2 regions of the Oceanicaulis sp. UBA2681 genome follow, and region 2 is predicted to be linked to the other one. Evidence: predicted binding sites of a transcription regulator. Region 2 holds the regulator's gene; the other holds the start of a gene.
The links. The regulator HrcA, encoded in region 2, represses chaperone genes, less so after heat shock. The targets are predictions, from matches to a motif close to GTTAGCANTCNNNNNNNNNGANTGCTAAC.
Positions count from the first base shown of each region.

Region 1 (3,412 bases), on a different contig from region 2:
CAACACGATTGTCATCGAGCGCGCGGCGCACCAGATCCACGGCGTCCGGCGTCTGGGCGGCGACAGGCGCGGCGCGGCCGCCGCCTTCCAGTCGCGCCAGGATTTCAGCGACCAGACGTTCATCGGCGTTCTGCGGATCGCCCGCGGCCTGGATCGGCTGGCTCAGTTCCAGCGCCGTCTCCTGTGTGCCCGGCGCGCTGGCTTCCGCTGTCCTGGGTTTTGTGGCGACCGCGGTCTCCGCCAGCGCCTCGATCCGGTCTTGAGCGCTGCTCAACTCATCCAGCATGGACATGTTGGCGGCTTTGAGCAGATGGATCTCGTCTTCAAAGAGCTTGCGTTCTTCAGCGCGCGCGACTGAGGCGTGCACCTGACCGCCGATCAGGAACACCAGAGCGCCCATCATCCAGGCGAGCTCAGCGGACATCAGACCAAAACGGTCAAACGCCAGAGCCGCGACGATGGCGACCATCGCATAGGTTAGGATCACCAATATGTCGCTTGCGCGCGGCATTCTCGCTCCTGAATGTCGCTGTTTGGCCCCAAACGAACCAAGTCCAACGAATCACACTCATTTCGGCGATCATAAAGTGCGTTAACCGGACTTGTCAGAACGTTAACGCTGTGAGGCGTGGACAAACGGAAAAAACAAAGGCGCGCCCGCACATGCGGACGCGCCTTGTCGTTAATCGCGGTGTCCCGCCTCGCCGGTTACGAGGTGTGCGGGGCGATCTTGATTTCCACGCGGCGGTTCGCAGCGCGGCCAGAGTCAGTATCGTTGGATGCGATCGGCTGGCTTTCGCCCATGCCGGCCACATAAAGACGGTCGCGCATGACGCCGCGTGCGATCAGTTCCGACGCCACAGAGCTGGCGCGGCGCTCGGACAGCGCCTGATTGTAGCCGGCGTCGCCGACGCTGTCGGCATGACCGATCACGTCCACATAGGTCGCCGGATAGGTCATCAGCACGTCCGCCACATCATTGAGCACAGGGCCGAAACGACCGCTGATCTGGGCGGAGTTGGTGGCGAAGGTCACATCGCCCGGCATCACCAGGTACAGGTCGTTGCCCACACGGCGCACGGTCACGCCCGAACCGCGCAGACGCTCGCGGAAGGCGTTTTCCTGGCGATCCATGTAATTGCCGATGCCGCCGCCTGCGAGGGCGCCGACGCCCGCGCCGATCAGCGCATTGCGGCGGTCATCACCGCCCGCCAGCGTACCCAGCAGCGCGCCAGCAGCCGCGCCGGCCAGAATGCCGGTGCCCGTCCGGTTCTGCGTGACATTGCCATACTGGTCAGTGGTGGTGCAGGCGGCCGCGAGGCCCAGCGCCATAACGGCTGCGATCAAAGAACGAAACATCATACTCTCTCCCGTAAACGTCCCCTAAAACGTAGAACTAACCTAGAAGTTCCCCGTCTAGATAGCCCCATCCTAGCCTATGTGCGCGACGCGCGCATGAATGCAGGCTGAACCGGCCGGAGACAGCGCTGAAATCCACGGCGAAAAATGTCGCTCGGCGCACTTGACGGGGTCACGCGCGCCTCTTACCTCCGCCTCTGTTAGCAGCCGCCCTCTGAGAGTGCTAACGCCCTCGAGGCGGCGAGAGCTAAACCAGATCTTCAGTGAGCTGACGCTCAAAAACGGAGTACCGGCAATGAAATTTCGTCCTCTGCAGGACCGCGTCGTCGTCAAACGCGTCGAGGAAGAATCCAAGACCGCTGGCGGCATCATCATCCCCGACACCGCCAAGGAAAAGCCGCAAGAAGCTGAAGTCGTGGCTGTGGGCCCCGGCGCCCGTGACGACAAGGGCGCGCTGATCGCCATGGACGTCAAGGTCGGCGACCGCGTGCTGTTCGGCAAATGGTCCGGCACCGAGATCACTCTGGAAGGTCAGGATCTGCTGATCATGAAAGAGTCCGACATTCTGGGCGTGGTCGGCTAATCGCCGCCTCACCGCTTTTCCGAACCACACACTCAAGATTGATAGGGACGAACAATGGCTGCCAAAGACGTTAAGTTCGGCGCTTCCGCCCGCGAAAAAATGCTCAAAGGCGTGGATACCCTCGCCGACGCCGTGAAAGTCACCCTGGGCCCGAAAGGCCGCAATGTGGTGATCGAAAAATCCTTCGGCGCTCCGCGCACCACCAAGGACGGCGTGTCCGTGGCGAAGGAAATCGAACTGGAAGACAAGTTCGAGAACATGGGCGCCCAGATGGTTCGCGAAGTCGCTTCGCGCACCAATGACGAAGCGGGCGACGGCACCACCACCGCCACCGTTCTGGCGCAATCGATCGTGCGTGAAGGCATGAAGTCGGTCGCCGCCGGCATGAACCCGATGGACCTCAAGCGCGGCATCGACAAAGCCGTTTCGCTGGTCATCGAGCACCTGAAATCCTCCTCGACCCCGATCAAGGGCTCCTCTGAAGTCGCTCAGGTCGGCACCATCTCCGCAAACGGCGAAAAAGAAATTGGCGACATGATCGCCAACGCCATGGAGAAAGTCGGCAATGAGGGCGTGATCACCGTCGAGGAAGCCAAGTCTCTGGCGACCGAACTCGACGTCGTGGAAGGCATGCAGTTCGACCGCGGCTACCTGTCGCCGTACTTCATCACCGACTCCGAGAAAATGATCGCGGATCTCGAAGACCCGTACATCCTGCTGTTCGAGAAGAAACTGTCTTCCCTGCAGGCCATGCTGCCGGTTCTGGAAGCCGTGGTTCAGTCCAACCGTCCGCTGCTGATCATTGCAGAAGACGTTGAAGGCGAAGCGCTGGCGACCCTGGTGGTCAACAAGCTGCGCGGCGGCCTGAAAATCGCAGCCGTCAAGGCGCCGGGCTTCGGCGATCGCCGTAAAGCCATGCTCGAGGACATCGCCGTTCTCACCGGTGGTCAGGTCGTCTCCGAAGACCTGGGCATCAAGCTCGAGAACGTCACCCTCGACATGCTGGGCACCGCCAAGAAGGTCACCATCACCAAAGACGACACCACCATCGTGGACGGCGCCGGTGAGAAAGAGGCCATCGAAGGCCGCGTGAACCAGATCCGCCGTCAGGTCGAGGACAGCTCGTCTGATTACGACAAAGAGAAGCTGCAAGAGCGTCTGGCGAAACTCGCTGGCGGCGTTGCAGTGATCAAGGTCGGCGGCGCTTCGGAAATCGAAGTGAAAGAGCGCAAGGACCGCGTGGACGACGCCCTGAACGCCACCCGCGCTGCGGTGGAAGAAGGCATCGTGCCGGGCGGCGGCATCGCGCTGCTGAAAGCCACCAAGGCGCTTGAAGGCGTGACCGGCGATAACGAAGACCAGAACCAGGGCATCGCCATCGTGGCGCGCGCCCTGCAGTCTCCGATCCGCCAGATCGTTGAAAACGCAGGCGTCGAAGGCTCCATCGTTGTCGGCAAAGTGCTGGAAAAC
Region 1 covers NZ_DEMB01000016.1:373,400-376,811, forward strand. The annotation lists gene B3M53_RS13130 (EAL domain-containing protein) at 1-511, opposite strand, end outside; gene B3M53_RS13135 (OmpA family protein) at 709-1,362, opposite strand; gene groES (co-chaperone GroES) at 1,655-1,942, shown strand; gene groL (chaperonin GroEL) at 1,997-3,412, shown strand, end outside.
Region 1: the regulator HrcA is predicted to act here: its motif matches at 1,559-1,587, upstream of groES (co-chaperone GroES).

Region 2 (3,412 bases):
TACGCTTCTCCACGCTGGAAGCCTTGTGCCGTGAGCTGGATTGCCAGCCCGCTGACCTTCTCGTTTTTGAGGACGAGGACGAAGAAGAGTAAGAGGCGGACAGCGCATAGCCGCCCGCCTGCTTTCAGTCCTGTTTACTGGCCGAGAGCCTTGAGCTGGGCTGCGCACAGATCGGTCACGCCCCTGCGCGCCAGGGCGAAGATCTGGTCAAACTGGCTTTGGGTCATCGGCGTGTCTTCCGCCGTGGCCTGCACTTCGATCACGCCGCCACTGGACGTCAGCACGAAATTGGCGTCGGTTTCCGCCACCCGGTCTTCCTCATATTCCAGATCCAGCACGCAGTCGCCGTTCACGACGCCCGCAGAGACCGCAGCGATCTGAGCAATGACCGGATCGGTTTTCAGAACGCCTTCTTCCATCAGGTAAGCGACGGCCGCTTTCAGGGCGAGCCAGGCGCCGGTGATCGCCGCGGTGCGAGTGCCGCCATCGGCTTGCAGGACATCGCAATCTACGACGATCTGACGTTCTCCCAGGGCTTTGAGATCGACCGCCGCGCGCAGCGAACGGCCAATCAGGCGCTGGATTTCCTGCGTCCGGCCAGAGGGTTTGCCCGATTGCACTTCGCGGCGATTGCGCTGGTGTGTGGCGCGGGGCAGCATGGCGTATTCGCCTGTCACCCAGCCCTTGCCCTGGCCGCGCAGCCAGGGCGGCACGTTTTCTTCCACCGACGCCGTGCACAACACTTTGGTGTTGCCGAAACTGATCAGGCAGGAGCCTTCGGCGTAAGGCGACCAGCCCATTTCAAAACTGAGCGGGCGCAAGGCGTCGGGTTGGCGGCCTTCAGGGCGCATGGGTCATCTCCGGATGTTCGTGTGTCTGTGGCTCTCGTGTTAACCGAGCAGGCGCGATGGCGCAAAGCGCTTTGCGTGCAATCTTGGTGATTGCGCCGGACGGGGAGCGACACTAACTCTGAAAGCGTGATGACCCATTCACCGTCTTCCCCCTCTGGCCTGATGGCGCTTGATGAGCGCTCGCGCTCGATCTTTCGTGATCTGGTGGAGACCTATCTTGATACCGGCGAGCCGGTGGGCTCGCGCACCCTGTCCAAGACCTCCGGGCTCAACCTGTCGCCTGCCTCCATCCGCAATACGCTTGCGGATCTGACATCGGCGGGCTTGCTGGCCTCGCCGCATGTCTCGGCTGGCCGCATGCCCACGCATGCCGGTTTGCGCCTGTTTGTGGACGGCTTGCTGCAAGTGGGGGACCTGGAGGCGGATGACCGCACCGCGATCGACACCCGCGTCTCCGCTGTAGGACGCCGTCCTGAAGATGTTCTGTCGGAAGTCTCAAACCTTCTATCGGGCCTGGCGGGCGGCGCAGGTCTGGTGGCGAGCCCGGCCCATGACGCGCCCTTGCGCCATGTGGAGTTCGTGAACCTGTCGCCCACAGAAGTGCTGGCGGTTCTGGTGACCGAAGACGGCAATGTCGAGAACCGGCTGATGCGCCCGCCGCCCGGTCTGCCGCCCGCGGCGTTGATTGAAGCGGGCAATTATCTCTCCGCCCGGCTTCGCGGTCGCACCCTGGCCGAAGCGCTGAGCGCCATTCGAGAAGAGATTTCCGCCAAGCAGGCCCAGCTTGACGGCGCGGCGTCCGCGCTGGTGGAGGCCGGTCTCGCCGACTGGGCGGGGCCCGAGCAACGCACCCTGATCGTGCGCGGCCAGTCGCGGCTGCTGGAAAGCGTCGAGGCGGCGGAGGATCTGGAGCGCATCCGGCTTCTGTTTGATGATATCGAACGTCAGGAAGGTCTGTTGTCGCTGCTGGACGAAGCGCGGCAAGCGCAGGGCGTGCGCCTGTTCATCGGGTCCGAGAACCCGTTGTTTTCGCTGTCAGGATCGTCGGTGATCGTCGCGCCCTACAGAAATCGCGAGAACCAGATCATCGGCGCGATCGGCGTGATCGGTCCCACGCGTTTGAACTATGCCCGTGTCATCCCAATTGTTGATTACACCGCCCAAATGGTCGGCCGGCTTCTATCCGGGCCGCGATAATCACCCGTCCTGGTGAACCTTTGGGTTGACGATCACCCCTCTAGCCTTGAATGACCGCACGTATGAGCAACGAAAACCAGACACCTGAAACTGAAGACGCCGAACTGAACGCTGAAGCTGACGCTGCACACGCCGCCGACGCCGAACAAGAAGCGCCCGCGTCTGAAGAACCCGATCCGGCTGAGGAAATCTCCAATCTCAAGGACCAGCTGCTGCGCGCGCTGGCGGAGATGGAGAACACCAAGAAGCGCGCCGAGCGCGAAGTGAAAGACACGCGCGCTTACGCCGTGACCGGTTTCGCCCGCGACATGCTGGACGTGGCCGACAATCTGTCGCGCGCTTTGCAGTCGATCAGCGACGAGGCCAAGTCCGAAGCCGGCGAAGCGCTGAAAACCCTGCTGGAAGGCGTGGAGATGACCGAGCGTCGTCTTCTGTCGTCACTGGAGCGCCATGGCGTGAAGAAGGTGGAGCCCGCCCCCGGCGATGCGCTCGATCCGAACATGCACCAGGCCGCCGCCCAGATCCCGGCCGATCAGCCCAAGGGCGCCATCGCCCATGTGATGCAGCCCGGTTACAAGATCGGTGATCGCACCCTGCGCGCCGCCATGGTGGTGGTCAGCGCCGGCCCCGCCACCCCGCCTGCAGGCGGAGAGAACGAAGGCGGCGTCGACGTCAGCGCCTGATTGCAGCTTTAATTCGGTGTGTGCTCGACCACCCGACGCTGGAAATATGGATTTCCGGGTTGCAGGTCGAGCGCGCGCCGCATGCTGTGGAGCGCGGCGGCGCCTTCCCCAAGCGCCAGCTGCGCGTCCGCCAGAGAATCCCAGACATTGGCAGAGTCTGGATAGAGGCGCGTATTGAGCGCGAACAAGGTCTGGGCCTCGGCGGGGGCCTCTTCCAGGCGGTCATAGCCGAGCGCATTGAGCACAGCTTCTGAGCCTTCAAAGCCATAGCGTGTGTCGGAATTGTTCCACTCACGCTCGAATAGGGTAACCAGCGTTTGCGCAGACGCGTCTTCTGATCCGTACAGAAGGCTGGCGATGTGAGGACGCGGAGCCTCGCCTGACAACAGCGCACGCATCACCATCTCGCCAACATGAATAGTCAGTTCCCGATTGCCGACCTGGTCGGTGCAGGCCATCACTCCAACGCCGGCTTGCGTCGCGTAGCGCAGATTGGCCCGTGCGCCTCCGCCGCGATGGCCGATCGTCGTTTCTCCAGCTACATCTTCAAGGATGACGCCGAGCCCATAATTGTCTTGCATATAGGCCGGGTCCGTCAGTAGGTCCGCCAGGAAGTCGCGATTTGCGATTAGACCTGCGTTAAGGGCCTCAAAGATCCGCGCCATGTCAGACGCCGTTGTG
Region 2 covers NZ_DEMB01000012.1:177,210-180,621, reverse strand. The annotation lists gene B3M53_RS10420 (helix-turn-helix domain-containing protein) at 1-92, shown strand, start outside; gene rph (ribonuclease PH) at 135-851, opposite strand; gene hrcA (heat-inducible transcriptional repressor HrcA) at 981-2,048, shown strand; gene grpE (nucleotide exchange factor GrpE) at 2,111-2,731, shown strand; gene B3M53_RS10400 (serine hydrolase) at 2,740-3,412, opposite strand, start outside.